Regions from separate parts of the Streptomyces sp. NPDC033845 genome, predicted to be linked through region 3. Evidence: riboswitches for the same ligand, from Rfam matches in the RefSeq annotation. Region 3 holds a riboswitch; each other region holds the start of a gene.

The links. A riboswitch is a leader RNA that binds a small molecule or an ion and turns the genes downstream of it on or off. The one in region 3 is predicted to bind cobalamin.
Region 1: it holds a riboswitch for cobalamin, as region 3 does, so the genes downstream of both, ACZ50K_RS08535 (ribonucleoside-diphosphate reductase subunit alpha) here and metE (5-methyltetrahydropteroyltriglutamate--homocysteine S-methyltransferase) in region 3, are expected to answer to the same signal.
Region 2: it holds a riboswitch for cobalamin, as region 3 does, so the genes downstream of both, ACZ50K_RS12200 (prenyltransferase/squalene oxidase repeat-containing protein) here and metE (5-methyltetrahydropteroyltriglutamate--homocysteine S-methyltransferase) in region 3, are expected to answer to the same signal.
Region 4: it holds a riboswitch for cobalamin, as region 3 does, so the genes downstream of both, ACZ50K_RS07485 (energy-coupling factor ABC transporter permease) here and metE (5-methyltetrahydropteroyltriglutamate--homocysteine S-methyltransferase) in region 3, are expected to answer to the same signal.

The regions. Positions count from the first base shown of each region.
Region 1 is NZ_JBVIRI010000003.1:321,908-329,582, forward strand. It holds gene ACZ50K_RS08510 (extracellular solute-binding protein) at 1-420, opposite strand, end outside; gene ACZ50K_RS08515 (GntR family transcriptional regulator) at 713-1,477, shown strand; gene ACZ50K_RS08520 (carbon starvation CstA family protein) at 1,634-3,841, shown strand; gene ACZ50K_RS08525 (CstA-like transporter-associated (seleno)protein) at 3,838-4,032, shown strand; gene ACZ50K_RS08530 (GNAT family N-acetyltransferase) at 4,119-4,634, shown strand; cobalamin riboswitch at 4,686-4,806, shown strand; gene ACZ50K_RS08535 (ribonucleoside-diphosphate reductase subunit alpha) at 4,954-7,347, shown strand; gene ACZ50K_RS08540 (ribonucleotide-diphosphate reductase subunit beta) at 7,347-7,675, shown strand, end outside.
Region 2 is NZ_JBVIRI010000004.1:561,187-568,861, forward strand. It holds gene ACZ50K_RS12185 (CbiQ family ECF transporter T component) at 1-571, opposite strand, end outside; gene ACZ50K_RS12190 (hypothetical protein) at 576-1,538, opposite strand; gene ACZ50K_RS12195 (prenyltransferase/squalene oxidase repeat-containing protein) at 1,559-4,360, opposite strand; cobalamin riboswitch at 4,631-4,769, shown strand; gene ACZ50K_RS12200 (prenyltransferase/squalene oxidase repeat-containing protein) at 4,888-6,300, shown strand; gene lysA (diaminopimelate decarboxylase) at 6,366-7,675, opposite strand, start outside.
Region 3 is NZ_JBVIRI010000006.1:140,922-148,596, forward strand. It holds partial or broken gene folP (dihydropteroate synthase) at 1-306, opposite strand, end outside; partial or broken gene ACZ50K_RS15370 (malate synthase A) at 536-721, opposite strand; gene metE (5-methyltetrahydropteroyltriglutamate--homocysteine S-methyltransferase) at 843-3,167, opposite strand; cobalamin riboswitch at 3,337-3,562, opposite strand; gene ACZ50K_RS15380 (hypothetical protein) at 4,205-4,747, shown strand; gene ACZ50K_RS15385 (MerR family transcriptional regulator) at 5,056-5,895, shown strand; partial or broken gene ACZ50K_RS15390 (GNAT family N-acetyltransferase) at 5,988-6,322, shown strand.
Region 4 is NZ_JBVIRI010000003.1:91,628-99,302, reverse strand. It holds gene ACZ50K_RS07505 (PadR family transcriptional regulator) at 1-619, opposite strand, end outside; gene ACZ50K_RS07500 (energy-coupling factor ABC transporter ATP-binding protein) at 1,116-1,946, opposite strand; gene cbiQ (cobalt ECF transporter T component CbiQ) at 1,937-2,698, opposite strand; gene ACZ50K_RS07490 (energy-coupling factor ABC transporter substrate-binding protein) at 2,703-3,038, opposite strand; gene ACZ50K_RS07485 (energy-coupling factor ABC transporter permease) at 3,038-3,727, opposite strand; cobalamin riboswitch at 3,758-3,951, opposite strand; gene ACZ50K_RS07480 (DJ-1/PfpI family protein) at 4,026-4,595, shown strand; gene ACZ50K_RS07475 (Scr1 family TA system antitoxin-like transcriptional regulator) at 4,597-4,854, opposite strand; gene ACZ50K_RS07470 (AMIN-like domain-containing (lipo)protein) at 4,887-5,417, opposite strand; gene ACZ50K_RS07465 (SsgA family sporulation/cell division regulator) at 5,541-5,951, opposite strand; gene ACZ50K_RS07460 (L-serine ammonia-lyase) at 6,092-7,474, opposite strand; gene ACZ50K_RS07455 (APC family permease) at 7,612-7,675, opposite strand, start outside.

The DNA.
Region 1 (7,675 bases), on a different contig from region 3:
GTCGACCTCGGCCGAGGCGAGCATGCCCTTGGCCCAGGCGTCGCCGCCGAGCTTGGCCTTGTCACCGGTGAGGTCGGCGAGACCACCGGTGGCCGCGTAACCGACGGCCTGGGTGTTGCCGAGCTCCAGGACGTCCGGCGGGGAGTTCTCGGAGAGGGCGGCGGTGACCTTCTCCTGGATGCCGTTCCACTGCTGGGTCTCGACCTTGACCTTGGTGCCCGGGTGCTTGGCCTCGAACTCCTTGTTCACGGCGGCCAGCCACGCCTCGGGGGCGGAACCGTCCATCACCCAGACGGTGATCTCCTTGTTGCCACCACCCGCGTCGGCCGTCTTGCCCTTGTCGTCCCCGCTGTCTCCGCAGGCCGCCAGACCGATAACCATGCCTGCGACACCGACCGCCGCGATGAGCTTGCGCTTCACGCCACCCTCCTCAGGGATGCTGCATTGCACTTCCCTTGCCCGCCGCGAGGACATACGCCAAGTAGTGCCTGTGGGGCTGGGATCTGGTCAATGATTGGTTTAGACCAGTACCCGGAGCTTGGCCTAGACCTTTAGGGGTGTCAAGGGTCTAATGAACGGGTGCTCGGTCCGTTATCGGACCGACACCTGAGGGAGGGGCGAGGTCCGCCCTCCGGCACGTGTCACGATGTGACCGCACATATCGGAGGAGCCGGTGACGGCAACGAAACTGGAGTCGGGAAGGCGGGCGGCGATGGCCACCGAAGGGGCGCTCACGGAGCCGGACAGCGGGGCAGTCACTCGCACCGCGCGCGTGCCCAAGTACTACCGACTCAAGCGCCACTTGCTCGAAATGACCGAAACCCTGCCCCCCGGCACCCCGGTGCCGCCGGAGCGGACGCTGGCGGCGGAGTTCGACACCTCCCGGACCACCGTCCGGCAGGCGCTCCAGGAGCTCGTGGTCGAGGGCCGGCTGGAGCGGATCCAGGGCAAGGGCACCTTCGTCGCGAAGCCGAAGGTCTCCCAGGCCCTGCAACTCACCTCCTACACGGAGGACATGCGCGCCCAGGGGCTGGAGCCGACCTCGCAGCTGCTGGACATCGGCTATGTGACCGCCGACGACACCCTGGCGGGACTGCTCAAGATCACCACGGGCGGCCGGGTGCTCCGGATCGAACGGCTCCGGCTGGCCAGCGGCGAGCCGATGGCGATCGAGACCACCCACCTCTCGGCGAAGCGCTTCCCGGCACTGCGCCGTTCGCTGGTCAAGTACACCTCCCTCTACACCGCGCTGGCCGAGGTGTACGACGTGCACCTGGCCGAGGCGGAGGAGACCATCGAGACCTCCCTGGCCACCCCCCGGGAGGCCGGACTGCTCGGCACCGACGTCGGCCTGCCGATGCTGATGCTCTCCCGGCACTCCTACGACGGCGACGGCGAACCCGTGGAGTGGGTGCGGTCGGTGTACCGCGGCGACCGCTACAAGTTCGTCGCCCGCCTCAAGCGGCCGGCCGTCTAGGGCCGCCAGGGCGGTCCGGGACCGGGCCGGGCCGGCCGGCCCGGGCGCCGGAACACGACACCCTCGTACCGGATTCCGGACGGGGTCTTACATCGACCGGGGCGTCCCCCGTAGATTCCTGCGCTCACGCAGATGATCGACGAGGGGACGAGAGCCATGTCGGAACCGGGATCAACAGGGACAGTCGAGGCATCCGGGGGCGGGCGCCGCACCAGTCCCCGGTCGATCGCCGTGTGGGTGCTCTTCGCCCTCGTCGGCGCCGTCGGCTGGGGGGTGCTCGCCCTCTCCCGGGGAGAGGAGATCTCGGCCGCCTGGCTGCTCGCGGCCGCGCTCGGCTCGTACGCCATCGGCTACCGCTTCTACTCCCGCTTCATCGCCAACCGCGTGCTGAAGGTGGACCGCACCCGGGCCACCCCGGCGGAACGCCTCGACAACGGTGTCGACTTCCACCCGACCGACCGCCGGGTGCTGTTCGGACACCACTTCGCCGCCGTGGCCGGGGCCGGTCCGCTGGTCGGCCCGGTGCTCGCCGCCCAGATGGGCTATCTGCCGGGCACCATCTGGATCGTGGCCGGCGTGATCTTCGCCGGCGCCGTCCAGGACATGGTGACGCTGTTCTTCTCCACCCGGCGGGACGGCCGGTCGCTCGGCCAGATGGCCCGGGACGAGATCGGCCCGGTGGGCGGCGCGGCCGCGCTGATCGCCGTGTTCGCCATCATGATCATCCTGCTGGCGGTGCTCGCCCTGGTGATCGTGAACGCCCTCGCGCACTCCCCCTGGGGCGTCTTCTCCATCGGCATGACCATCCCCATCGCCCTCTTCATGGGCTTCTACCTGCGCGTGCTGCGGCCCGGCCGGGTCACCGAGGTCTCCGTCATCGGCGTGGCCCTGCTGCTGCTCGCCATCGTCGCGGGCGGCTGGGTCGCCGAGTCCTCGCTCGCCGACACCTTCACCCTGGAGAAGGAGACCCTGGTCATCTGGATGGTCGGGTACGGCTTCCTGGCCTCCGTGCTGCCGGTCTGGATGCTGCTCGCCCCCCGCGACTACCTCTCCACCTTCATGAAGGTGGGCACCATCGTGCTGCTCGCCGCCGGCGTGTTCATCGCGATGCCCACCCTGAAGATGCCCGCGGTCACCGACTTCGCCTCCCGCGGCGACGGCCCGGTCTTCGCGGGCTCGATGTTCCCGTTCGTCTTCATCACCATCGCCTGCGGCGCGCTCTCCGGCTTCCACTCCCTGGTCTCCTCGGGCACCACCCCGAAGATGATCCAGAAGGAGACCCAGGTCCGGATGATCGGCTACGGGGCCATGCTCACCGAGTCCTTCGTGGCCGTGATGGCGGTGATCACCGCCTGCATCCTGGAGCCCGGCCTCTACTTCGCCATCAACTCCCCCGCCGGCGTGGTCGGCACCACCGTCCAGTCCGCCTCCGAGGCGGTCACGAGCCTGGGCTTCGCGATCTCCCCGGAGGCCCTCGCCCGGGCCGCCCAGGACGTGGAGGAGGCCAGCCTGCTCTCCCGCACCGGTGGCGCTCCCACGTTCGCACTCGGCATGTCGGAGATCTTCTCCGCCGTCATCGGCGGCGCCTCCATGAAGGCGTTCTGGTACCACTTCGCCATCATGTTCGAGGCCCTGTTCATCCTGACCACGGTCGACGCGGGCACCCGGGTGGGCCGCTTCATGCTCCAGGACACCCTGGGCAACGTGCACAAGTCCTTCAAGGACGTCAGCTGGAAGCCCGGCGTCTGGCTGGCCAGCGCCGTGGTCGTCGGCGGCTGGGGCTACTTCCTGTGGGTCGGGGTCAAGGACCCGCTGGGCGGCATCAACCAGCTGTTCCCGCTGTTCGGGATCGCGAACCAGCTGCTGGCCGCGGTGGCCCTGGCCGTCTGCACCACCCTGCTGGTCAAGTCCGGCCGGCTCAAGTGGGCCTGGGTCACCGGGGTCCCGCTGGTCTGGGACGTGGCGGTCACCCTCACCGCCAGCTACCAGAAGATCTTCTCCGCCGACCCCAAGGTCGGGTTCTTCGCCCAGCGCGACAAGTACCAGACCGGGATCGACGCCGGCGAGATCATCGCTCCCGCGAAGTCCCTGGACGACATGCGGACCGTGGTCACCAACTCCACCGTGGACGGGGTGCTCTGCGCCCTCTTCGCGCTGCTGATCATCGTGGTGCTGGTCGACGCCGCGCGCACCTGTCTGAAGGCGGTCGCCGACCCCGGGTCCGTACGCCTCTCCGAGGTGCCCTGGACCGAGTCGAAGATCATCGCCCCGGCCGGGATGCTCCCCACGCCCGAGGAGCGGGCCGAACTCACCGCCGCCGGGCTGGACTCGGGCGGCGGCAAGGTCCAGGAGCCGGTGGCATGACCGTACGGCGGGTGCTGGGCCGGATCCGGTACTTCCTGCGGGAGTTCTCCGGGGAGGCCGCCTACGACCGCCACGTGGCCCATCTGCGCGCCCACGACCCGGCGGCCGAGGTGCCCACCCGGCGGGCCTTCGAGCGGGCCCGCACGGACGCCCGCGAGGCCGACCCCCGCGAGGGCTTCCACTGCTGCTGACCCCGCCGCCGCCCCCGCACTCCCGGCCGAGGGCCCCCGCCGCACCCCGCGGCGGGGGCCCTCGGGCTTCCGGCACACTCGACGGCATGGACATCGTGATCAGGGCGGCGGATCCCGCCGAGTACGCCGAGCTGGGGGAGATCACCGCGCAGGCCTACCTCGGGGACGGGCTGCTCGACTTCAACGGCGAGGACAGCGACTACGAGAAGGTGCTGCGGGACGTGGCCGGGCGGGCCGCCGACGGGGAGGTGCTGGTGGCCGTCCTCGACGGGCGGCTGCTGGGCGGTGTGACCTTCGCCGCCCCCGGGAGCCGGCTCTGCGACATCGCCGGGCCCGGCGAGGCCGAGTTCCGGATGCTCGCGGTGGCCGCCGCGGGCCGCGGCCGGGGTGCCGGCGAAGCCCTCGTACGGGCCTGCGCCGAGCGGGCCCGGGCGCTCCCGGGAGTGACCCGGCTGGTGCTCTCCACCCAGCCGAAGATGGCCTCGGCGCACCGGATCTACCAACGGCTGGGCTTCGTCCGGACCCCGGATCGGGACTGGTCCCCGCTGCCCTCCGTACCACTGTGGACCTACGCAATGGAGCTGGACGCGCCGGTACGGTAGCCGCGCCGACACTACATGTGGGGGGTCACGCATCCGCGGCCCCCCACATGTATGCTCATGCCTGCTGTCGCCGCAGGGGAATCCGGTGCGAATCCGGAACTGTCCCGCAACGGTATGAAACGCACACTTTCGCGCTTCGAGTCCGAGCACCTGCCCGCAGCGCGCCCTGGCCGCCCGGTCCGGGTGCCGATTCGTCCGGGCCTCGCGGTTGGGCCGGTGGACGCCATGCGGTGGTGAACGCGTTCCCGCCACGCCCGCATGTGCTTCCTCGCGCCCCGCTCCCGTAGGTGACCGGGCCGAGCGAGGGAGAGCTCCCCCCGTGACCATCGCGCCTGCCGCACCGCGCGCCGAGTCCGCCGACCCGTCTTCCGAGGGGCCGGGGGCCGCACTCCTGCGGACTCTCACCGAGCTGACGGCCGACCTGCCCGACACCGACCCCGGCCGGGTCGCCGCCGCCGCCCTGCGCGGCCGCAGCGCCGCCGCGGACGAGGCCGAGCTGCGCGGTCTGGCCACCGAGGCGGCCGCCGGGCTGATCTCCGAGGACCCGGCCTACTCCCGGCTCGCCGCCCGTCTGCTGACGCTGGCCGTCGCCGACGAGGCCGCCGGCCAGGGCTCCGGCTCCTTCGCCGAGTCGGTGGCCGTCGGCCACCGCGAGGGCCTGATCGCGGACCGCACCGCCGCGTTCGTCGCCACCCACGCCGCCCGGCTGGACTCCCTGGTCGAACACGCCCTCGCGGAGGGCGCGGACGACCGCTTCGGCTTCTTCGGCCTGCGCACCCTGCACAGCCGCTACCTGCTGCGCCACCCGATCACCCGCCAGGTGATCGAGACCCCGCAGTACTTCATGCTCCGGGTGGCCTGCGGCCTCGCCGCGGACGAGTCCGTCACGGCCGTGGAGGAAGTGGCCTCGCTCTACCGGCTGATGAGCCGGCTGGACTACCTGCCGTCCTCCCCCACCCTCTTCAACTCCGGTACCCGGCACCCGCAGATGTCCTCCTGCTACCTGCTGGACTCCCCGCTGGACGAGCTGGACTCCATCTACGACCGCTACCACCAGGTCGCCCGGCTCTCCAAGCACGCCGGCGGCATCGGCCTCTCGTACTCCCGGATCCGCGCCCGCGGTTCGCTGATCCGCGGCACCAACGGCCACTCCAACGGCATCGTGCCGTTCCTGAAGACCCTGGACGCCTCGGTGGCCGCGGTGAACCAGGGCGGCCGCCGCAAGGGCGCCGCCGCCGTCTACCTGGAGACCTGGCACGCGGACATCGAGGAGTTCCTGGAGCTCCGCGACAACACCGGCGAGGACCAGCGCCGCACCCACAACCTGAACCTGGCGCACTGGATCCCGGACGAGTTCATGCGCCGGGTCAACGCCGACGCCGACTGGTCGCTGTTCTCCCCGGCCGACGTGCCCGAGCTGGTCGACCTGTACGGCGCCGAGTTCGAGGAGGCCTACCGCAAGGCCGAGGATGCCGGGCTGGCCAAGAAGACCATGCCGGCCCGCGAGCTGTACGGCCGCATGATGCGCACCCTCGCGCAGACCGGCCAGGGCTGGATGACCTTCAAGGACGCCTCCAACCGGACCGCGAACCAGACCGCGCTGCCCGGCACCGTGGTCCACTCCTCCAACCTGTGCACCGAGATCATCGAGGTGACCAACGACGAGGAGACCGCGGTCTGCAACCTCGGCTCGGTCAACCTCGGCGCCTTCGTCCTCCCCGGCACGGGTGAGATGGACTGGGAGCGGCTGGACGAGACCGTCCGCACCGCCGTGACCTTCCTGGACCGGGTGGTGGACATCAACTTCTACCCGACCGAGCAGGCCGGCCGCTCCAACGCCAAGTGGCGCCCGGTGGGCCTGGGCGCCATGGGCCTCCAGGACGTGTTCTTCCAGCTCCGGCTGCCCTTCGACTCGGCCGAGGCCAAGGCCCTGTCCACGAGGATCGCCGAGCGGATCATGCTGGCCGCGTACGAGGCCTCCGCCGATCTGGCCGAGCGCCAGGGCCCGGTCCCGGCCTGGGCCGAGACCCGGACCGCGCAGGGTGTGCTGCACCCCGACCACTACGGGGTCGAGCACCACTGGCCGGAGCGCTGGGAGGCGCTGCGCGCCCGGGTCGCCACCAGCGGTCTGCGGAACTCGCTGCTGCTGGCGATCGCCCCGACCGCGACGATCGCCTCGATCGCCGGCGTGTACGAGTGCATCGAGCCGCAGGTGTCCAACCTGTTCAAGCGGGAGACCCTCAGCGGTGAGTTCCTCCAGGTCAACGCCTACCTGGTGGAGGAGCTGAAGAAGCTCGGCGTGTGGGACGCGCAGACCCGGGAGGCGCTGCGCGAGGCCTCCGGCTCGGTGCAGGGCTTCGGCTGGATCCCGGACGAGGTCCGCGAGCTGTACCGGACGGCCTGGGAGATCCCGCAGCGCGGTCTGATCGACATGGCGGCGGCCCGCACCCCGTACCTGGACCAGAGCCAGTCGCTGAACCTGTTCCTGGAGACCCCGACCATCGGCAAGCTCAGCTCGATGTACGCGTACGCCTGGAAGCAGGGGCTGAAGACCACCTACTACCTGCGGTCCCGCCCGGCGACGAAGATCGCCCGTGCCGCGTCCGGCAGCGCCGCCGTCCCCGCCGCCGCCACCCCCCTTCCGCAGGCCGTCGACGAAGAGGCGCTGGCCTGCTCCCTTGAGAACCCCGAGTCCTGCGAGGCCTGCCAGTAATGAGCTCCACCGAAAAGAAGAACCTGCTCGACCCGGGCTTCGAACTGACCCTGCGTCCGATGCGCTACCCGGACTTCTACGAGCGCTACCGGGACGCGATCAAGAACACCTGGACGGTGGAGGAGGTCGACCTGCACTCCGACGTCGCCGACCTCGCCAAGCTGACCCCGGCCGAGCAGCACATGATCGGCCGGCTGGTCGCCTTCTTCGCGACGGGCGACTCGATCGTCTCGAACAACCTGGTGCTGACGCTCTACAAGCACATCAACTCCCCCGAGGCGCGCCTGTACCTCTCGCGCCAGCTGTTCGAGGAGGCCGTGCACGTCCA
Region 2 (7,675 bases), on a different contig from region 3:
GCGGGGCGACGCTGATGGACACCGTGACGGCGACGCCGAGTTCGTAGAGGGCGCCGGGCAGGATCCGCAGGGCGCGTTTGGGGTTGGCGAGGGTGTTGGCGGCGCCGACGCAGCAGAGCATGCAGGCCAGCCGCAGACCGTCGGTCGCGGCCGACAGCAGGGCCTCCAGGGAGACCGGGCCGCCGAGCCGGATGCCGGCGTACCAATCGGGGGTGGGGAGGTGCGGCAGGGAGAACAGGATGTGGTCGCGGGGGGTGGTGCCGGTGGCGAAGACCGCCCGGAACACCACTCTGATCGCGACCACGGTCAGCGCCAGGTACAGGTAGTACTGGAAGCCGCGGGCCCAGGGCGCCTCGGTGCGGCGCACGGTGACCACGTATCCGAGGACCGCCAGGACGAGGAACAGCAGCAGCGGGTTGTTGGTGCGGCTGACCGCGGTGGCGAGGGCCAGGGCCCAGATCCACCAGGCGACCGGGTGCAGGGTGCGGGGCAGTCGGCGGCCTCCCGTCTCCGGCGCGGGGCCGGAGAGGGGGAGCGGGGCCGCGGCCCCGGTGGTGGCGGTGGGTGGCACGCGGCTACTCCGGACGGCGCCGGCGCCTGGCCGAGCGGACGGCCGCAGCACCGATCAGCAGGACGAGGGCCCCGGTGGCGACGGCGGGCAGATAGGAGCCGGCCTCGTGCTCCGGGTCGGACGCCGGTGCCGCGTCCACCACCTGGGTCCCGGCCGGAGGGGCCGCCACCGGTGGGACACCGGAGGCCGGTGGTGCGGAAGGGGTGGGCGGGGCGCCGGTCGTGGGGGTGGCGGAGACGGAGGGGCCCGTCAGTACGGGCACGGGTACGGGTGCGGAGGCCGAGGCACCCGGTGCGGCGGTGCCCGCCGGGGGCGCCGGCTCGGTCGGGGACGGGGCGACCGGCCCGGGCCCGGTGTCCGCGTCCGGGGGCGGCGGGGCCGCGGTGCGGGTGTCCCGGGGCGCGGGCCCGCCGGTCGGCCGCGCGTTCCTGGCACGCAGTTGGTCCGGGGTGACCGTGGGCTTGCCCTCAGTGCCCTCGACATCGGTCGCGCCGAAGATCCACAGGTCCACGCTGCCCGGCTTGGGCTTGTAGAGCATGGCCCCCAGCTGGCTGTACTCCCAGGTGTTCCGGCCGGGATCGGCGTGCCAGTACGACCAGTAGGCGGAGGCCGGCGGGGTCAGCACGCAGTCGTCCTCCCGGGGCGTCGGGAACTGCTTGCCGCCCCGGTGGCCGCTGTAGCCGATCCGGCAGACGAAGGCGGGGCCGTCGTGCCCGGTGCCGGTGGTGGTCCAGCCGCCCTGGTTGAGGAGTTCGTAGCCGGTGGTGGGGGTGGTGCCGCAGGACCGGTAGATCGGCCCGCCCCAGCGGCTGAAGTCCACGGCGAGGACCACCCCGGAGGAGGTGGTGCACCGGCCCATCGGCTGGGGTGCCGCCCCGGCCGGGGCGGTGGTGCCGGCCAGGGCCGCCACCGTCAGCCCGAGCGCGGCGGCTGTCCGGGTCAGGGCTGCGGCCGTCCGGGCCGGGATGCCGGCCGTCCCGCCGCGCCTCATGCCCGGCCCCCGGGGGTGCCACGGCGGCCCCGGGCGAGGCGGGTGGCGCCCCAGCCGGCGAGGACAAGTGCCAGCGCGACGGCGGCGAGACCCCCGGCCCGGGCGCCGGTGGAGGCGAGGTTGCCGCCGGAGCCGCCCGAGCCCGGGCCGCCGGAGCCGTCCTCGGGGGTCACGATCACCGGGACGGTGGGCGTGGGGCCCGGAGTCGGGGACGCGGAGATGCCGGGAAGGGGCTGCGGGGTGGTGCCCGAGAGGTCGCGGGCCAGGGTGCCGAAGGAGACTCCGGTGGCCCCGCCCACGGCCTGGGTGGAGGCGCGGACGTCGGAGCCCGGCTGGCCGCCCTTGGTGATGGTGAACCCGCCGTCCCGGTTCTGCCGGGTGGCCAGGAAGGCGCGGGCCCGGGCGATCTGGGTGCGGTACCGGGTGGCGTCCAGCGACAGCCCCTGAATCGCCAGCGCGGCCGAGTTCACCGAGTTCCCCGAGGCGCCGGGGAAGCCGCCGTCCGCGGTCTGCCGGGCCGCCAGCCAGCGCAGGGCCCGGTCCACGGCGGCCTGCGAGGCGGCGTCCGGCAGCAGGTCGACGGCCATCGCGGCCATCGCCGTGGAGTCGACCTCCGGCCCGCTCGGCTCGCCGATCAGGCTGGGCCAGGCACCCGACGGGGTCTGGAGGCCCTTCAGATAGCCGACCGGTGCGGCCGCGGCGGCCTTCTCACCGGCCCGGAGCTGTGCGATCACGCCGAGGGACTGGGAGAACACGGAGGTCGCGTAGGTGTAGTTGCCCTTGCCCGCGCACTGCTGCCGGACCGGGGTCCGCTCCTTGCAGGTGATCTTCGCGAGTGCGGCGATCAGGTCCCGGCCGCCGAAGTCCCGCGGGTTCCGGCCCACGGACTGGGCGAGCACGGCCGCCTTGCCGAGGGACCCGCCGCTCGCGTAGCTGCTGCCGATGTGGGTCCAGTCGTGCAGGCCGCGCCCGTGGCCGTCCTCGCCGCCCTGGTCGAGGAAGTCGACGATGTCGCGCAGCGCCGCGTCGTCCCCACCGGTGGCGGCGAGGGCGTAGGCCCCGTCGATGGTCAGCCCGTAGTCGGCGAAGCGCTTGCCGGGCTGGGTCTCGTAGAACCGGCCCTGGATCAGCCTGGAGGGGTGGGTCAGATAGCCGACCCCCTTCCGCAGGTCCGGACCGGGACCGGCCGGGGGAGCGGTCGGCGGGGTGGTGGGGGGCTTGGTGGGGCCGGTGGGCGGGGTCGTCGGGGGGACCGTCGGCGGCACGGCCGGCTTGGCGGTCAGGGCGCCCAGATCGCTGCCGGCCCCGGCGACGGCCGCCGTGGCGGTCGGGAACAGCCGGGACTCGGTGTCCTCCTCCCCGAAGCCGAACCCGCCCGAGGCCAGCTGGCGCCCGGAGAGCCAGGAGAGGCCCGCGTCCGCGAAGGCCTCGTCGCCGAGGGCCCGCAGCGCCTGGGCCGCCCAGGCGGTCGCGGCCGGGTTGCCGGTGGTCTCGTAGTGCAGGGCGGGCCAGGCGCCCGTCCTCAGCTGGGACTTCTTCAGGAAGGCGCGGGCCTTCTGGACGGCCGGCTCATGGCCGCCGGCCCGGGCCAGCGCCAGGGTGATCAGCCCGGTGGAGCCGGCCTCGCTGTCGCACCAGCCGCCGGACCGGATCAGGACGGAGGTGAACCCGCCGTCCTCGCACTGGAGTCCGGTCAGCCGGGCCACCGAGCCCGCCGGGGGCGCCACCCCCGCGTTGACCAGGGCGATCACGGCCATGGCCTGGGCATCGGACTGCCCGGTGGTGCGGAAGTCCCCCTTGGTCAGACAGCCGTCGACGGTGTCCCCGTCGCCGATGTCCCGCGGGCAGGCGTACTTCACCAGGTCCCCGAGCAGATCGCGGCCGCCGAACGCGCGCGGGTCCAGCCCGGTGGCCTCGGCCACCAGCGCCAGCCGTGCCGCGGCCGTGGCGTCGGGTATCGCGTCCCGGCCGTTCGGATAGGCGTACGCCTCGGTCTGCGCGGGGTCCGCGAGGAACTCCGCGGCCTTCCTGGCCGCCGGGCTCTTGCGGTCGGAGGCCGCCAGGGCGAACACCGCCTCGGTGGTGAGGAGGTGGTTGACGGTGGTGGACCCCTCGTCGACCACCCGCCCGTCCTTCACCCTGCCGCCGATCCAGCGGAGGGCGGCGGGCACGTCCACCGAGCCCGCGGGCACCTTGGGCGGGACCGTCGGGACCGCCGGGTCGGGGGTGCTGAACCCCCGGACGTCATCGGGGGTGAAGGAGGGCTTCCCCTTGGTGCCGCCGACGTCGGTGCCGCCGAACACCCAGGCCTCCACATCGCCGGCCTTCGGGTTCCGGGCCATCGACCCGAGCGGACTGTAGGTCCACTTCCGCTGCCCCGGCGAGGCGATCCAGTACGACCAGTAGGCGGTGGCCTGCGGGGTGAGCACGCAGGGCTCCTTGGCCGGGGTGGGGTACTGCCTGCCGCCCTGGAAGGACTTGAGCCCGATCCGGCAGATGAAGCCGGGGCCGTCGTGGACGGTGCCCGTGGTGGTGAACCCGGCGGTGTGCAGCAGTTCGTAGCCGGTGGTGGGGGTGGTGTCACAGCCCTTCTCCACCGTGCCGCCGAACGGCCGGAAGTCCACCGCGACCAGGGCCCCCTTGACCGGCGAGCACTTCGCGACGGGGTCGGCGCTCGCCGGGGTGGGGGCCGAGAGCAGGGCCGCGCCCGCCCCGAGCGTCAGGAAGGAGGCGGTCAGCAGGGACAGCAGCCGCCGCCCCGTCACGGGGCGCCGTGGCGCCCTCTGTTCGGTCCCCACCGCGGCCCTCGTCTCTGCCGGGCGGACGGGTGCGTGGCGGAAGGCCCCCGCACGGCTCGCTGCGCCATGGGGAGGCGGGGACGACCACACCGCAGTCCACGACGGCGCTCTTCGTACTGTGACCCGGCCCCAGGCAATCCGGCTCGCCCGGGAGATCCGGGCCCACGGTTGCGGGTCAGCGCCGGAATCGCACCGGCTTCCCCTGGGACTGAGCAGTTGTCACGCGGAATGGAACACCGATCCGTACGGCCCGTCAAGACCGGTCGGCTGGCGGTCGTTTCGCCGCTCGGGTAGCGTCCTGGGCTGCCACATGGGGGAATCCGGTGCGAATCCGGAGCTGACGCGCAGCGGTGTGGGACGGCGGGGGCCGTCTCCGAGCCCGAATGCCCATCCGGCGACGCAGTACAGGAAGCCGTACCACGCGTTCCGGGCGGCGGCTCTCCGGCCACGCCCCCGGCCGTGCCCCGTGCACGGACGCCCTCGGCGCGTCCGGAGCGGCCGGCGCCCGCCGATTCCAGGAGCAGGCCATGTCCCGTCCCCGTACCCCCCGCCGCCTCGCGCTCGCGGGACCCGCCGCCCTCGGCGCGTTCGCCCTCACCGTGCTGCCCGCCTCCGCGACCTCGACGCCGGCGCAGATCGCCACCTCGAAGACCAACGGCGTCGCCTACCTCAGGTCCCTCCAGGCGCCCAGCGGCGCCTACGCCGGCTCAGGACTCTCCAACGAGTGGGCGTTCAGCGCCCTCGCCGCCGCCGGTACGGCCGTGGTGGACGTCACCCCCGGCGGGGACACCACGAAGAACGCCCGCACCGTCTACCGGAACCTGCTCTCCACGGCGGCCTGGCCCTCCGCCTCCCCGGTGGTCACCGACTACGAGCGCGCCGCCCTCAACGCGTACGCGGCCGGCATCGACCCGGCCCGGGTCTCCGCCTCCCGCAATCTGATCGCCCACGTCTACTCCTACTGGCAGACCGCCGAACCCGGCTACTTCGGCCCCTCCTCGAACTTCAACGGCACCGTGTTCGCCGCCCTCGCGCTCGGCGGGGCGAAGACCCAGGGCGGCACGGCCCGCGTCCCCCAGAAGCTGACCGACGCGCTGGTCTCCCGGATTCGCGCCAACCAGCACGTGGACGGCGGCTGGACCTACCAGAAGGGCGAGGGCAACCCCACCGTCCTCAACGCCCCCGGCGACGTCGACATGACCGGCGCCGCCATGGCCGCCCTCTGCGCCTCCGGGATACCCGCCGGCGACCCGGACCTCGTCCAGGCCAAGAACTTCCTCAGGACCACCCTGGTGTCGTCCACCGGCGCCTTCAACTCCCTTTACGGGGTCAACACCAGCTCCAACGGCTGGGCCGTCGCCGGGCTCAACGCCTGCGGCATCAACCCGCAGACCGGGGACTTCCTCACCGCCTCCGGGAAGACCCCGATCGACTTCCTGATCGCCAACCAGTTCAACCCGGCCGGCGGCTTCAAGTACAAGCCGGCCGACACCGCGCCCACCGCCTACGCCTCGATCGACGCCCTCCGCGCGGTCGCCGGCGGCGGCTTCACCACCGCCCCGCCGACCCCGGTCACCCCCGGAGCCCCCAAGTGGGTCGCCCAGCCGACGTTCACCGCCGGCACGACCACCCGGCTGGCCCTGACCGTGGACGACGGGGCCGGCGGCCTCAAGGCCTGCTCGGTCACCCTCACCCCGACCGGCACCACCAGCACCCTCGGGGACGTACTCGCCGCCGCCACCGGCGCCGCCGCTCCGGCCGGCTGCGTCACCAGCGTGACCCCGGCCTCCGGCACCGGCACCATCACCGCCGTCAACGGCAAGGCCAACAGCGGCTCGAACACCTGGAAGGTCAGCGTGGACGGCTCCGCGTTCGCCGGAGCCGCCCGCAACAAGGTGATCAACGTGGGCGACACCATCGCGCTCCGCTGGGGCGCCTGACCCGCCACGCCCGGTCCGGACCCCCGGCCGGCGGGGGCCCGTACCAGGCGGCGGCCGCGGCCGGATCAGGCGCCGACGTCCCGGCTCCGGTAGTCCTCCAGGGTCTCGCGCCGGACCAGCAGCCTGGCCTCGCCCGCATGGGCGGCGACCACCGCCGGCCGGCCGACCAGGTTGTAGCCGGAGGCCATGGACAGCTGGTAGGCCCCCGCCACCGGCACGGCGAGCAGATCGCCCGGGCGGACGTCGCCCGGCAACTCCACGTCCGCGGCGAGCACATCACCCGCCTCGCAGTGCCGGCCGACCACCGTGGCCACGGCCGCCCCGGCCGTCGAACTCCGCCCCAGCAGCATGGGCGCGTAGCGCGCCCCGTACAGCGCGGGCCGCGGGTTGTCGGCCATCCCGCCGTCCACGGCGACGAACAGCTTCCCGCCGCCCCGCTTGACGCTGAGCACCCGGTAGAGCGCGACCCCGGCCGGGCCCACCACGGCCCGCCCCGGCTCGACGGCCAGCCGGGGCACCGCCAGCCCGGCCGCGGCGCAGCCGGCGACCAGTTCGGCGCGCATCCGCCGGGCGAGCGCGGCGGGGTCGAGGGACGGTTCGCCCGGCCGGTAGGCGATCCCGTGACCGCCGCCCATGTCCAGCTCGGGCAGCACCACCCCGTGGGCCTCGCGGATCCTGGCCATCAGCCCGACCATCCGGCGCAGCGCCACCAGATAGGGCTTGACCTCGGTGATCTGGGATCCGATGTGACAGTGCAGACCGGTCAGTTCGAGCCGCGGCTGTCCCAGGATCCGGCTGACGGCGTGCCGGGCGCCGCCGTCACCGAGGGAGAGCCCGAACTTCTGGCCCTCGGTGCCGGTGCGGATCTTGTCGTGGCCGCCGGCCGAGACGCCGGGGACCACCCGCACCAGCACCTTCTGACGGCCGCCCGGCCCGACGGCGGCGGCGATCCGGGCGATCTCGGACGGGCTGTCGATCACGATCCGGCCCACCCCGAGCCGCAGCGCGGACGCCAGGTCCTCCGGGGACTTGGCGTTGCCGTGCAGCACGATCCGCTCCGGAGGGAACCCGGACGTGACGGCGAGTTCCAGCTCCCCGGCCGAGCACACGTCCAGGCCGAGCCCCTCCTCCCGGACCCAGCGGACCACGGCACGGGAGAGGAACGCCTTGGCGGCGTACAGCACGTCCGCGTCCGGGAAGGCCGCGCGGTAGGTCCGGCAGCGGTCGCGGACCTCGCCCTCGTCCAGGACGTAGACGGGGGTGCCGAACCGGTCGGCGACCTCGGTCAGGGGCACTCCGGCCACGGCCAGGCCGCCGTGCGGCAGCGGGGTCGCGGAGGCAGGCCAGACGGACGGGCCGCCGGCACCGGCGGGAG
Region 3 (7,675 bases):
GTCCGCCGCTGACGTCGTTGACCAGGACCGCCCCGGCGTCGACCGCGCGGGCCGCGACGGAGGCCCGCACGGTGTCCACGGATACCAGCACGCCTTCGGCCGCCAGGTCCCGTACGACGGGGATGACGCGGCGAAGCTCCTCCTCCTCGTCCACCCGGGTGGCTCCGGGCCGGGTCGACTCGCCGCCCACATCGACGAGGTCGGCTCCCTCGGCGACCAGGTCCAGTCCGTGCTTGACGGCGGTGTTCGCCTCGAACCACCGGCCGCCGTCGGAGAACGAGTCGGGGTCGCGTTCACGACCCCCATGACCGCGCACCGGTTCCAGTCCGGCAGCCCCGCGGGCACACGGCGCGGCAGGCGCCCGTCGAAGGCATCAGGAGTCCTCCGTCCGGCGGACGAGATGCCGCCGGTAGGCCTCGGGGGTGAAGAACGGGGGCGGTTCACGGGCCGCGAGCGTTCCTTCGAGGATCTCGCGGGCCTGGTCGCCCATCGCGTTGGGTCGGTCCCTGGCCAGGGCGGCGGATTCGGCGTCGATCAGGTAGTCCCAGCGGCCCGCGTTGTGCCCGGCGCCGTGTTCGCGGAGCTCGTAGAGGAACTCCTCCGTCTCGAAGGCGGCGGTGACCGTCTCGATGATGGCGGTGGCCCGGATCGTGCCGTGTGGGATGTCCAGCAGGTCCTGGGCGAGCCGGAACGCCTCGTTCCACAGGCGGGCCCCGTAGCGGGCCGGGCCGCCCTGTCCGGCAGGGGACTGTCCGGGCGGGACGCGGTGGCGCCCCGCCCGGACCGTCAGCCGTCAGCCGTCAGCCGTCAGCCGTCAGCCGTCAGCCGTCAGCCGTCAGCCGTCAGCCGGTGTCAGCCGACAGGTCCGCGCGGACCGTGCGGGCGGCGGCGACGAGGTTCTCCAGGGAGGCGCGGGTCTCGGTCCAGCCTCGGGTCTTCAGACCGCAGTCGGGGTTGACCCACAGCCGCTCGGCCGGGATGGCCTTGAGGCCGGTGCGGAGCAGGTCCGCGGCTTCCTCGGTGCCGGGGACGCGCGGGGAGTGGATGTCCCAGACGCCGGGGCCGGCTTCGCGGGGGTAGCCGTGGGCGGCGAGTTCGCGGGCGACCTGCATGTGGGAGCGGGTGGCCTCCAGGCTGATGACATCGGCGTCGAGGTCGTCGATGGCCTGGACGATGTCGCCGAACTCCGCGTAGCACATGTGGGTGTGGATCTGCGTGTCGGGACGGACGCCGCTGGTGGTGAGCCGGAAGGACTCGGTGGCCCAGGCCAGGTAGCCGGCGTGGTCGGCGGCGCGCAGCGGGAGGGTCTCGCGCAGGGCGGGTTCGTCGACCTGGATCACCGAGGTACCGGCGGCCTCCAGGTCGCCGACCTCGTCGCGCAGGGCGAGGGCGACCTGGCGGGCGGTGTCGCCGAGCGGCTGGTCGTCGCGGACGAAGGACCAGGCGAGCATGGTGACCGGGCCGGTCAGCATGCCCTTGACCGGCTTCGCGGTCAGGGACTGGGCGTAGGAGGTCCAGCGGACCGTCATCGGTTCGGGGCGGGAGATGTCCCCGGCCAGGACCGGCGGGCGGACGTAGCGGGTGCCGTAGGACTGGACCCAGCCCTGCTGCGTGGCGACGTAGCCGGTGAGCTGCTCGGCGAAGTACTGGACCATGTCGTTGCGTTCGGGCTCGCCGTGCACCAGGACGTCCAGGCCGGTCTTCTCCTGGAAGGAGACGACCTCCTCGATCTCCGCCTTGATCCGTGCCTCGTACCCGGCGGCGTCGATCCGGCCGGCGCGCAGGTCGGCGCGGGCCACGCGCAGCTCGTCGGTCTGGGGGAAGGACCCTATCGTGGTGGTGGGCAGCAGGGGCAGGCCGAGGTGGGCGCGCTGGGCCGCGGTGCGTTCGGCGTACGGCTGGGCGCGGCGTCCGTCGGCGTCGGTGATGGCCGCGGTGCGGGCGCGGACGGCCGGGTCGTGGGTGATGGCGGAGTTCGCGCGGGAGGCGAGGTCGGCGCGGTTGGCGGAGAGTTCCGCGGTGATCGCGTCGGTGCCCTGGGACAGGCCGCGGGCGAGGGTGGCGATCTCGGTGGTCTTCTGGCGGGCGAAGGCCAGCCACCGCCGGATCTGGGGGTCGATGTCGCGCTCCGCGGTGGCGTCCAGCGGGACGTGCAGGAGGGAGCAGGAGGCGGCGACGTCGACCCGGTCGGCCAGGCCCAGGAGGGTGCCCAGGGTGGTCAGGGACTTCTGGTGGTCGTTGATCCAGATGTTGCGGCCGTTGACCACGCCCGCCACCAGGCGCTTGCCGGGCAGGCCGCCGACGGCGGCGAGGTCCTCCAGGTTGCATGCGCCGGTCTCGGTGAAGTCGAGGGCCAGACCCTCGACCGGGGAGGCGGCGAGGATCTGGAGGGCGTCGCCGAGCCGGCCGAAGTAGGAGGCCACCAGCAGCTTGGACCGGTCGGTCAGCGCGCCGAGGTCGCGGTAGGCGCGGGCGGCGGTGTTCAGCTCGGCCGGGGTGCGGTCCTGCACCAGCGCCGGCTCGTCCAGCTGCACCCACTCGGCACCGGCGGCCCGCAGGTCGGCCAGGACCTCCGCGTAGACGGGCAGCAGCCGGTCCAGCAGGGTGATCGGCTGGAAGTCGGCGGCCACCCCCGGCGCGGGCTTGGCGAGCAGCAGGTAGGTGACCGGACCGACCAGCACGGGGCGGGCGTCATGGCCCAGGGCCAGTGCCTCCTTCAGCTCGGCGACCTGCTTGCTGGAGTCGGCCGTGAAGACGGTGTCGGGGCCGAGTTCGGGGACCAGGTAGTGGTAGTTGGTGTCGAACCACTTGGTCATCTCCAGCGGCGCCACGTCCTGGGTGCCGCGCGCCATGGCGAAGAACCCGTCCAGGGCGTCGGCGGCGACCGCCGCACGGTGGCGGGAGGGGACAGCGCCGACCATGACGCTGGTGTCCAGCACGTGGTCGTAGTACGAGAAGTCGCCGGTCGGCACCTCGTGGATACCGGCGTCGGCCAGCTGCTGCCAGTTGGTTCGGCGCAGTTCGGCGGCGGTGGCGTGGAGGGCGTCGGCGGTGACACGGCCCTTCCAGTAGCCCTCGATCGCCTTCTTCAGTTCGCGGTTCTGCCCCTGGCGGGGGTAGCCGTACACGGTGGCTCGTGATGCCGCGGCTGCGGGCTTCGCTGTCACGGAACTCTCCTTCGCGAGATGTGTCCAGAAAACGCCCCGGCAACGGGACGCGGACGCGAAGGGAACGACAGAACGCACGGACCACGACGCGGAACCAAGGCCGCTCGTGCCGCTCGCTGTGTACGCCGACCCGCCCACGAGGTCACCGGGATGTCCGCACACGGAATCGTCCGCGTGCGGGCAACGGGCAGGTCTTCGGACTCGCGGGCACGCCTGCCGGTCTCCCGGCGGGCACCTACTGGCCGTCGCTTCCCAGGACCGTTGTCCGGTCCCAGTGCTTATGACGGCGGTCGTTCCCGCTCACCGCTGCGGGGCAGTCCCGGATTCCCACCGGGTTCCCTCTTACGACGCATCCCGCCTGGCGGACGGGGCGAACCAGCTGCCCGGTCAGAGTAGGGGGCGATCTCGTCCAGCGGCGAGTGACGTCCACCATTCAGACGCGGGAATGAGACGTTCCGTGATCGATCCGATGGCACACGGCCCCGCAGTCAGTGCTCGGCGATCACCGGTGGTCACATCGGTGCCGCCGCAGGACTCCCTGGCCACCGGACGTCGCCCCGCGCCTGACGGTGCGACCGGGAGGCGGTCCGCGGGGCGTGCGCGTCTTGAGCCGGTGCCCATGCCTGGGTAATGACCATGGGGACGGGGTTTTCAGTCCCCGCAACGACACCGCCTCCTGTGAGGCCGGTGATGAGGTGTACGCTCCCGTGTCGGATCCGGGCCAGGGTGCGAACACCTGAGTGCCCACGATGTGCTGAGGCCTTCCCTGGTCGTCCGTGGTGTTGCAGGTCACCTGGACGGTGATCTGCTCGGTGGTCGCTCTGACTGCCGAGACGGAATCCACCGGGTGTTCACCCCTGCGGGCAGGACCGGACCCGGTTGCCCGCCCACGGTGAGGTGGGGTGCGGCCCGGGGCACCCCGGCCAGGAAGGCGCCTTGAGGCGAGCGGTCCGGCCGTCCCGCCGATGGCGCCGGATAAGCCCGTGGACCTGCTGGAATGCCTTCGCCCGGCCCTCGCCCAGGCGTACCGTTGCTCCATGAGCAGCGAAGTGCAGGACCGGGGACCGAAGTTGCCGCCCAGCTTCCCGCCGAAGAGCCCACCGCCCCCGAAGAAGCCGGTCGAGCTGCCCCGACCCACCTCGCAGACCAGGACGGCGGTGGGTCTGCCCTCGCCGCGGATGACCATCCGCAACCGGCGCACCGCCGGCCTCACCTTCCGCTCCGACCAGTGGGCCCCCGCCAAGGCCGCCACCCAGACCGTGGACATCGTCCGGTCCTGGGCCTACTCGGGACTCGACGAGAACGACCTGGCCTGCGCCGTCCGCACCCTCGCCGCGGCGGCCGTCGCCGACGGCGGCAAACGCATCAGCATCCACCTCGCCGACCAGGACCAGAAAGTCCTCGTCGTCGTCCTGGCCCACGTACCCGGCGCCGCTGAGGACACCACCCCCCTCGCACAGGTCGCTGCCCTGCCCACGGTCGAATCCTGCACCACCGACGCCGCCCCCGACGGCCGACGACTGTCCGCACTCCTCGACGCCGCACCCCGGCCACGGCGCACTCCCCGCACGAGCGCCTGACCGGTCGCCGTGCCGGCAGGGGGACCGCGCAGGAACGCCGGGCGGGTCGGTGGAGCGGCCGCGTTCGGCGTCCTTGCGTCGCGCTGCCTGGAGGGGTGCTCCATCGACCGAACGTGCGCTGGGGTGCGTTGCACGCTGACCTGACCCGTTCCGCCCCAGGTGGTCGGCCTCTGCGTCAGCGAGTCCGGCCGCTGGACGGCACCGTGAGGTCCACCCCGCCGAGCCTGGCCTGACCTCGACCGCCCCGGTCGGATCCGGGACCGTAGGGTTGACCCTCACACCGTGTCAGGGCCTGGAGTGACGACATCATGTTCACCATCGGAGACTTCGCGAAACTCGGCGGGGTGTCGGTCCGCATGTTGCGTCACTACGACGCCATCGGACTGCTGCGCCCGGCCCGGGTCGATCCGTTCAGCGGCTACCGGTCCTACCGGGCCGGGCAGCTCGCCCGTCTGAACCGTGTCATCGCGCTCAAGGACCTCGGTTTCGGCCTGCACCAGGTGCGGGAGATCCTCGACGAGCACGTCGGGCCGGAGGAACTGCGCGGGATGCTGCGGCTGCGGCGGGCCGAGCTGGAGACGGCCTTGGCGGAGGCCGCCGGCCGGCTGGCCGGAGTGGAGAGGAGGCTCCGGATCATCGAGAGCGAGGGGCACATGCCCGAGCACGACATCGTCCTGAAGACCCTGCCCGCGATGCGGATGGCGCGGCTGACCGCGGTCGTGGAGAGTTTCGAACCGGCCGCCGTCGGCCCGGTGGTCGGCCCGTTGTTCGAGGAGCTGTGCGGGCGGCTGGCCGCGGCCGGGGTGTTCCCGACCGGTCCGGGGACGGCGTACTACGAGGACTGCGGCTCCGAGGGGGCGGTGACCGTGCACGCCGCCCTCCCGGTCAGTTCCTCGGCGACCGCCGTGCCGGGGGTGGAGGTCGTGGTGCTGCCCGCCGTCGAGCGGGCCGCCACCCTGGTGCACCGGGGCAGCATGGACGAGGTCCTGGGCAGCGTGCAGGCGCTGGCCCGCTGGATCGAGGACCACGGCTACCGGTCCACCGCCTACCCGCGGGAGGTGACCCTGCACCACGCGGCGGACCCGGCCGAGTGGGTCACCGAACTGCAGGAACCCGTCACGGCGGTGGCCCCGGCGCCGGCCGGCTGACCGGAGCCCGGCGGGCCGGCTTCTGTGTCTTCCGTGGGACTGGTGCCGTGGAGTGCCGTGGAGGGGAGTCCGGCTATGACTCCGTGTGTGGCCGTTACACGACCGAGAACGCCGCGTACATCGCGGAGTGGGACGGGAGGCCTGTCGGTGCTCTGGTGTCGGACTGCGGGCCCAGCCCGCTGATGGCGATTGCGTCGGCCGGGGAACCGGAGCGGTACGTCCGGATGCTGGTCTCCGACCGGCGGCACGCCGGTCAGGGGATCGGGGCGGCTTTGCCGGCCCATGCCGCCGAGGAGACCCGGCGGGCCGGAGTGGGGCTGCCGCGGGTTGACTGCTGGGCCGGCGGTGGAGGTGAACTGGTCGCGTTCTACGAGCGCAACGGTTTCACCCCACCATCCGGTTCCTGTCCGGGGCCTGGCCGGAACAGCGGTCACTCGCACGGGCGGCAGCGGCTCTGCTCGTCCTGCTCGCCGCCGGTGCGGTCGCCGGCGACGGCCCGCCCCCGGGCCTCCGCCCCCGGGCCTCCGGCCGCAGGCCGGCCCGTTGGAGATGCGGCAGCTGATGGCGGTCCTGCCCAGGGGCGGGGACATCCCCGGCTACCGGGCCGCCTTCGAGAGGGCCTCCGTGCACGACGTCTACCGCGAGGTCGAACTGTGCATGCCCATCGCCCGAGCACTGTGGAACGAACGGCGGGACCCGGTCGCAGCCACCACCGTCCAACTCGTACCCCGCTCACGCGAGCCCCGCATCGTGGCCTCCTCCTACAGCTACCCGCCCCGGGAAGCGGCACGGGTGATGGCCGAACTCCGCACGGCGAAACCACGCTGCGCCCACTACACCGTCCCCACCTGGTCCTCCGAAGAATCCCGCCACCAGGGCCTGCGCCCCGTGCCGACGGCGGCGCTCCCGGGCGACGAGTCGGTGACCTACCAGGTGATGCGCGCCCCGAGAAGTGAAGTGGGGCCCACGGAGCCGCACTCCCTCCCCCTTCCGGGCGCGGGGACTGCCGTCATAGAGGGGGCAGGGGCGTGGGCGCACCGCTGCTGCCCCTGGTGGCCGCGCTCAAGCAGGTGGAACGGACCCGGCCCGCTCGTAGTGCCTTCCTCGGAGACACTGTGCCCCGCTTGCCGGCAAGGCCGGTAGGTCGCCCGCGGGCACTCGGACGCGCAGAAATGGGCCCTTCGATGCCACGGCGCGAACGGATTGGGCGGCGGCGAGCGCCGGAGCCGCTCCGGCGCATGAAGAGGGCGTGTTCGACAGGAATGACGAAAAGATCGCTCGAATTTGCGATCGGGGACGTATTCCGGCATTTCTTTGGCAGGAAAACAGTCTGTCAAGAATCGGTAATGCAAGGGTTAAGTGGTGACGGGTGTTCCGTCGGGAACGCTTCACCGTTGGACCCCGGACCATCTCGGAACGCCCAAGCTGCTCACCGCCGACCCGACCACACCGCGCCCAGGCTCCGCGCCGCAGGGGGCGCAGGAGGCAGGCCATCATGCAGTCACCCATCCGTCCCGCACACCCGTCCGGCTCGAGCCTTTTCGCCGCCTCCCTGAAAGCCGGCGGAATTCGGCCTAACGAAGAGGATCCGTCACCCCGTTCTCGTTTCTTCCCGCCCCATGCCGTGGACGAACATGGCCAAGGGGAGGACCCCCGCGGACCGCTCCGGGCCCTGGACAGGGTCACTCCTCACGTCTGCGGGCCACTGTGACCGGCCCCGGCCCCGGCCCCCTTTCCGACCGCGAGCACAGCAGCAGTGGCCGGGGAACGACGGCCTCGC
Region 4 (7,675 bases), on a different contig from region 3:
CGGCGCCGTCGGCCGGGCCGTCGGGGCCGTCGGACCCGGTGAGGTGTGGGGGGCCGCCGGGCTCGCCGCCCTCGCCGGGCCCGCCCATCTCCTCGACCTCGGCGAGGGCCTCCTCCAGCCAGCCCGTCCACCAGGTCTCCAGACCGATCCCGCCGCGCAGCACCAGCCGCCGCAGCCGGTCCTCCTCGCCGAGCCGCCGGTCCGGCGGGTAGTCCCGCTCCTCGTAGCGCCCGTACAGCGCCAGCTGCGCCCGGTGCAGCTCCAGATGGCGCCGCAGCTCGGCCGCCAGACCGCCCGGCCCCACCACACCGGCCGCCCGCACCCGCAGCAGCAGCGGATCCCGGATCGCCTTCGGATCCTGGCTCTCGCCGACCCAGCGGGCCAGCTCCGCCGACCCGGCCGCCAGCACCTCGAACTCCTTCTTCTGCCCGCGCGCCGGCTGCGCGCTGGGCAGCGCCCGGATCAGCCCGGCCTCCTCCAGCCGGCCGAGCTCCCGGTAGATCTGCTGGTGGGTCGCCGACCAGAAGTAGCCGATCGACTTGTCGAACCGGCGGGTCAGCTCCAGCCCCGACGAGGGCTTCTCCAACAGCGCGGTCAGAATGGCGTGCGGCAGCGACATACGGCCATCCTGCCGGATCCCACCAAGCCCCCGGCCTCCGGCCCGGCCCGGCCCCGGCCGTCGGCGCCGAGCCCCGGGCCACAACCACGGGGCCCGGGCGCAGGCCGGCCCCGGCATGGGGCCCCGGCCCCGGCCCCGGCCTCGGGCCTTCGAGCGCTGCCCCGCGCCCCGGCCTTCGCCTTGGCCCGGCCCTGGCCCCGACCACGGCCCTGGCCCCGACCCCGGCCCTGGCCCCGGGTCTCGGGCTCGTGGCCCTCGGGCGCAGGCCGGCCTCGGCCTGGCCCCGGGCCTTCGGGCGCTGCCCCTCGCCCCGGCCTCGGCCTTCGCCTTGGCCCGGCCCCGGCCCCGGCCCCGGCCCCGGCCCTGGCCCTGGCCCCGGCCCCGGCCTCGGCCTCGGGCCTTCGGGCGCTGCCCCGCGCCCCGGCCCCGGCCTTCGCCTTGGCCCGGCCCCGGCCCCGGCCCCGGCCCCGCTCCGGCCCGGGCCCGGGCATGGCGGTCAGGAGGGTGTGGGCCAGGTGGACAGGGCTTCCGGGGTGAGGGGGGCGGGGGTGTCCGGGGGGAGGAGGCCGGCCCGTCGGAGCAGGGCGGCCGCCGCCGGGGCCCAGGCCTGCCGGAGGCCCGCCGACGCCAGCAGCGCGGGATCGGCCAGCAGGGCCGTGGCCGGGCCCACCCGGATCCCCTCCGGGGTCAGCACCGCCGCCTCGTCCGCCCAGCGCACCGCCAGGTCCACGTCATGGGTGGCCATCACCACCGTGGTGGCGGCCAGCCCGGCCAGCACCGCGAGCAACCGCTCCTGCCCGTCCGGGTCCAGCCCGGCCGTGGGCTCGTCCAGGATCAGCACCCGGGGCCGCATGGCCACCGCCCCGGCGATCGCCGCCCGCTTCCGCTGCCCGTACGACAGCAGATGGGTCGGCCGGTCCCGGAGCGCGGTGATGTCCAGGGCGGCCAGCGCCTCGTCCACCCGCGCCCGGACCTCCGCGTCCGGCAGCCCCAGGTTCAGCGGGCCGAAGGACACGTCCTGCTCCACCGAGGCGGCGAACAGCTGGTCGTCCGGATCCTGCACCACCAGCTGCACCGCGCTCCGCAGCCGGGTCAGCCCCGCCCGGTCGTGGCGGACCGGGACCCCGTCCAGCCGGAGCTCACCGGCGTCCGGCCGCAGACCGCCGCTCAGCAGCCGCATCAGCGTGGTCTTGCCGCTGCCGTTGCGGCCCAGCAGGGCCAGCGAACGGCCCTCGGCGATACCGAAGTCCACCCCGGACAGCACCCGCGGCCCGTCCTCGTACGCGTAGCCCGCGCCCGACAGTTCCACCAACGGCCTCACGGCCACATCCCTTCCAGATACGGGCCGAGCACCAGGGCCGGCACCACCACCGCCGTCAGCAGCCCCGCCGACGCGGCCAGGAACCGCCAGGACACCCGGGCCTCGGGCACCAGCACCCGCAGGGTGCCGTCGTAGCCGCGCCCGGCCAGCCCGGCCTGGAGCCGGCCCGCCCGGTCGAAGGCCCGGACGAAGGCGGTCGCGGCCAGCCCGGCCAGCGAACGCCAGGCCGCGGCCCGGCCGGTGTGCCCCAGCCGGGCCGCCTGCGCCTGCCGGATCCGCGCCACCGAGTCCAGCAGCAGGAAACCGATCCGGTACATCACCAGGGCCACGTCCACCACCGGCGCCGGCACCCCGGCCCGCACCAGACGCGGCAGCACGTCCGAGACCGGGGTGGTGAACGCGAACAGCAGCACTCCGAGCGAGGCCGCCGAGGTCCGCAGCAGCAGCTCCACCGCGTGCCGGGGCCCGTCCGGGGCGAGCCCGACCCAGCCGGCGGGGCCGCCCACCGCGAACAGCAGCGGCAGCGCCCCGGTCACACAGAAACCCAGCGGGATCCGGAAGGCCCGCCACAGCTGTCGGCCGGGCACCCCGGCGGGACCCAGCAGGACCGCCAGGGTGGCCGCGGCCACCAGCGGCCCGCCGGGCCAGGGCGGCAGGCACACGGCGGTGACCGTCAGCCCCAGCCCCAGCAGGGCCTTCTCCGCCGGATGGCGGTGCCGCCAGCGGCTGCGGTGCGCCGCCGCGTCGATCGGCAGCACGGACTCAGGCCTCCGCGCGGTCCGCCGGGGCCGCCGCTGCCGCCGCCGCGGCCTGGCGGCGGCCCTTGCGCACACCGAAGTAGTACGCGAGCACCCCCGCGCCGAGCGCCGCCTGCAAGGCGAACAGCGCCGACTCGACCTCCCCGGACGGCGGTTCGTACAGCGGCGAGAACCAGGGCTCGTAGTCCGGCTTCAGCTCGGTGATCGCCGCCTCCGCCTGGGCGTCCGCCCCGGCGAACGGCTCCTCCTTGTGGTCGCCCATTCCCAGCGCGAGCGGGAGCACGGCCAGCGCCGCCACCAGGAGCAGCAGCAGCGTGTTGATCTTCGCGTTCTTCGACATCAGACCGCCGCCTCCGTCTTGGACCCGGTGATCCGGGCCACGCCCAACCGGACCAGGTCGGACTTGCTGGACTGCATCAGCAGCCGCATCACCAGCACGGTCAGCAGGCCCTCGCTGACCGCGAGGGGGATCTGGGTGACCGCGAAGATCCCGCCGAACTTGGCGAGCGCCCCGGCGAAGCCGCTTCCCGGGTCCGGGAAGGCCATCGCCAGCTGCACGCTGGTCACGCAGTAGGTGACCAGATCGGCGAAGAAGGCGCCGAAGAGCACCGACACCATCAGCGGGGCGTCGGTCCTGCGCAGCAGCCGGTAGACGGCGTAGCCCGCCCACGGTCCGGCAATGGCCATGGAGAAGACGTTGGCGCCCAGGGTGGTCAGTCCGCCGTGGGCCAGCAGCAGCGCCTGGAAGAGCAGGGTGATCGTGCCCAGCACCGCCATGATCGGCGGCCGGAACAGGATCGCGCCCAGCCCGGTCCCGGTGGGATGCGAGCAACTGCCCGTCACCGAAGGGATCTTCAGGGCGGACAGGACGAAAGTGAACGCTCCGGACGCCCCGAGCAGCAGGGTGCTCTCCGGGTTCGCCTTGACCTCACGGGTCAGCGCGCGAACGCCGTGGACGACGAACGGAGCGGACGCGGCGCCCCAGGCGACCGCGTGCAAGGGGGGCAGGAAGCCCTCGGCTATATGCATGAGTGGGGGAGACCTCTCCAACACCTCGTGGATGGACAACGCGCCCCGGCCGGTCTCCTGGCTCACGGGTTGCCGCCCTGACTCCGCCTTCCCGGGCGGCTCACGGTCCCCCGCGGCCGCCCAGTGGCTTCCCGCAGGAGTGGAGCCGGACTTCCCGATCACAGTGGCGAGGGCCGCACCGGTTTCCCACCGGTTTCCCGAACACCAAGGCCAGCCGACCCTAGTCGGTTTGTCCGCGGCCCTCGCGGGCAGGGTCGACTTCGCCCGAACCCCCCCAGCAGCCGACCGGGAGCAGCCCATGGCAGCGAAGATCCTCATCGTCACCGGCGATGCGGCGGAGTCGCTCGAAGTCCTCTACCCCTACCAGCGGTTGCGCGAGGAAGGGTACGAGGTGCACATCGCGGCACCCTCCGTGAAGAAGCTCCGCTTCGTCGTCCACGACTTCGAGGAGGGCTTCGACACCTACACGGAGAAGCCCGGCTACACCTGGCCGGCCGACGTGGCCTTCGCCGATGTGGACCCCGGGCAGTACGCCGCCCTGGTGATCCCCGGCGGCCGGGCCCCCGAGTACCTGCGCAACGACCCGGAGGTGCGGCGGATCGTCGCCGCCTTCACCGGGGCGGACAAGCCGCTGGCGCAGATCTGCCACGGCCCGCTGATCACCGCGGCCGCCGGGGGCCTGGACGGCCGCCGGGTGACCGCCTACCCGGCCCTGGAGCCCGATATGAAGGGGGCCGGGGCCGCCTTCGAGGACTCCGAGGCCGTGGTCGACGGCACCCTGGTCTCGTCCCGCGCCTGGCCCGACCACTCGGCCTGGATGCGGGAGTTCCTCACCGTCCTCCGCGCCAAGGCTCCGCTCGGCGGCTAGGTCAGCGCGCGGCCTTGGCGCCCGCGACGAAGGCGACGAAGGCGGCGAAGGCGGCGTCCGGGAAGACGAGCGCGGCCAGGGTGAACGGGGCGATCTGGATGGTCACCTCAGGACGTGCGGCCATGGCCGCCAGGTGCGCCAACTGGCGGTCCATGGCGTCCGCACCGCCCATCGGCCGACGGATGGCGCTCTCGTCCATCACCACGTGTACCAGCGGCAGCCCGAGATCCGGCCGGCCCATCTCCTGGAGCACGGCCACGGCATGCGCATCGTCGCGGCGCTGGCCACGGTTCAGCAGGTGTTCGGGTGCTTGATGTCCAGGACGAAGCGTTCGGGGGAGTGCAGGGTGAACGACGTGTACTCGGGCCTGGTGGTGAAGGCGGCGCCGAAGGTCACGTAGCCCTCGTAGTCGCCGGTCAGGGCGATGCCCTTCAGCTTGGGCAGCTGGAGCTTCTTGAGCTTGGGTCCCTTGTAGACGGACTGGCCGGCGTCGTTGTGGGCGGCGGCCGGGTTCAGGCGGATCTCCAGGAAGTGCGTGCCGGGCAGCGGGACGGGCTTTCCGGAGCCGTCGTAGACGAGCTTGGAGACGCGGCGGACGGTGGCCTGGGGCACGTAGCCCTTGATGTCGACGACGAGCCGGTCGAAGGTGCAGTGGGTTCCCCAGCGGGCGTTGACCACCTGCGGGGTCTGGGTGCGGGCCGCCGCGGGCCCGGTGGTGGCGGCCGGTGTCGCGGCCGCGGCCGGGGCGGCGAGGGCCAGTCCGGCGGTGAGAAGGACGCCCGTGGCGAGGGCCACGAGCCGCTGACGACGCGCATGGAACATGGCGTCCCCCGATTTCTCAGGATCCCGGCGGGCCGGGATGGGGGAAATGCTGTCATCCACGAAGACATCCATCCTCGCCGTACGGTTCCCCCGCCGCGACATCACCGCCACGGCGCGGCCGCGTCAGCGTGACAGCAGGCAGCTCAGTTCGGCGTCCAGGTCGTACTGCCGGTCCTCCAGCCCGCGCGGCACCAGGTCCGTCATCCGGCGGCAGAGCCGGCGCAGGTCCCGGGCCCGGGCCGTGAGCACGCAGTCGGCCGGACCGTTGGTGAACCGGAGCCGCACCCGTGGCTCCCCGCCCCGGGCGTCCGGGCGGACCCGGACGTCGCCCTCGCCGGCCGGCCGGAGCAGTCCGTCCAGCAGCAGGTCGCGGGCGAACACCCAGTGCGCCAGGTGGGTGCCGGCGCCGTGGAAGTCCACGGACACCTCGTACGGCCGGTCCGGCCGGTAGCCGAACCGGCCGGTCAGCGGGACCGGGCCGATCCCGCCGTCCTCCAGCAGCAGCGGTATCTCACGGTGCTCGGTCGTGGCCATGGCGGGTCCTCCGTTCCCCGGACGTTCCCGAAGAACGCGTCCCCCGGCACGCTAACCCGGACTCCCGCCGGGATCGGGCGGCCGAAAGTCCCGAACCCCCGGGCCGAGGGGCCCGGGGGTTCGGGGGAGCCGTGAGCGGATCAGCACTCGATGACGTTGACCGCGAGGCCGCCGCGCGCCGTCTCCTTGTACTTGATCTTCATGTCGGCGCCGGTCTCCTTCATGGTCTTGATGACCTTGTCCAGGGAGACCTTGTGGCTGCCGTCGCCGCGCATCGCCATCTTGGCGGCGGTGACGGCCTTGACCGCGGCCATGCCGTTCCGCTCGATGCACGGGATCTGCACCAGACCGCCCACCGGGTCGCAGGTCAGACCGAGGTTGTGCTCCATGCCGATCTCGGCCGCGTTCTCCACCTGCTCCGGGGTGCCGCCGAGCACCTCGGCGAGGGCGCCGGCCGCCATCGAGCAGGCCGAGCCGACCTCGCCCTGGCAGCCGACCTCGGCGCCGGAGATGGAGGCGTTCTCCTTGAAGAGCATGCCGATCGCGCCGGCCGCGAGCAGGAAGCGGACCACCCCGTCCTCGTCCGCGCCGGGCACGAAGTTGGTGTAGTAGTGCAGGACGGCGGGGAGCACCCCGGCCGCGCCGTTCGTGGGGGCGGTGACCACCCGGCCGCCGGCCGCGTTCTCCTCGTTGACCGCCATCGCGTAGATGGTGGTCCACTCGCTGCGGTGCATCATCGGGTCGCCCTCGGTGCGCAGCTGGCGGGCGGTGGAGGCGGCCCGCCGCCGGACCCGGAGGCCGCCCGGCAGGATGCCCTCGCGGGACATGCCGCGGGAGACGCAGGCCTGCATGACCCGCCAGATCTCCAGCAGGCCCTCGCGGATCTCCTCCTCGGTGCGCCAGGCCTTCTCGTTCTCCAGCATCAGCGAGGAGATCGACAGCCCGGTCTCCTTGGCCAGCCGGAGCATCTCGTCACCGGAGCGGAAGGGGTACTTCAGCACGGTGTCGTCGAGCTTGATCCGGTCCTCGCCCACCGCGTCCTCGTCCACGACGAACCCGCCGCCGACCGAGTAGTAGGTCTTCTCCAGCAGCGGGGCGCCGGCCGCGTCGTAGGCGAACAGGGTCATCCCGTTGGCGTGGTACGGCAGGGAGCGGCGGCGGTGCAGGATCAGCTGGTTCGGCTCGTCGAAGGGGATCTCGTGGGCGTCGTCTATCTCGGTGCCGAGCAGCCGCAGTCTGCCGGTCTGCCGGATCCGCTCCACCTCGTCGTCGGCGGTCTCCACGTTCACGGTGCGCGGGGAGTGGCCCTCCAGGCCCAGCAGGACCGCCTTCGGGGTGCCGTGGCCGTGGCCGGTGGCGCCCAGCGAGCCGTACAGCTCGGCGCGGACGGAGGCGGTCTGGGCGAGCAGGCCGTCCTTCTTGAGCCGGGTGACGAACATCCGGGCCGCGCGCATGGGGCCGACGGTGTGGGAGGAGGAGGGACCGATGCCGATCGAGAAGAGATCGAAGACGGAGATGGCCACGGGGGAGACTCCCTTGTCTGCTCGTGGGGTGCGGGGGCAGGTGCGGTGCGGGGCGATTCGGCGGATTTTGTCCGGCAGACGAGCGTATCGCGGTCGTGTGAACGAGTCGTCTGCCGGACGGGTCGGGGCGGTGACGGTCAGGCGTGAGTCAACTCACGCTCGTGGTCCTGGTCGGGTCCGGTGCCCGGTTCCGGGATGCGG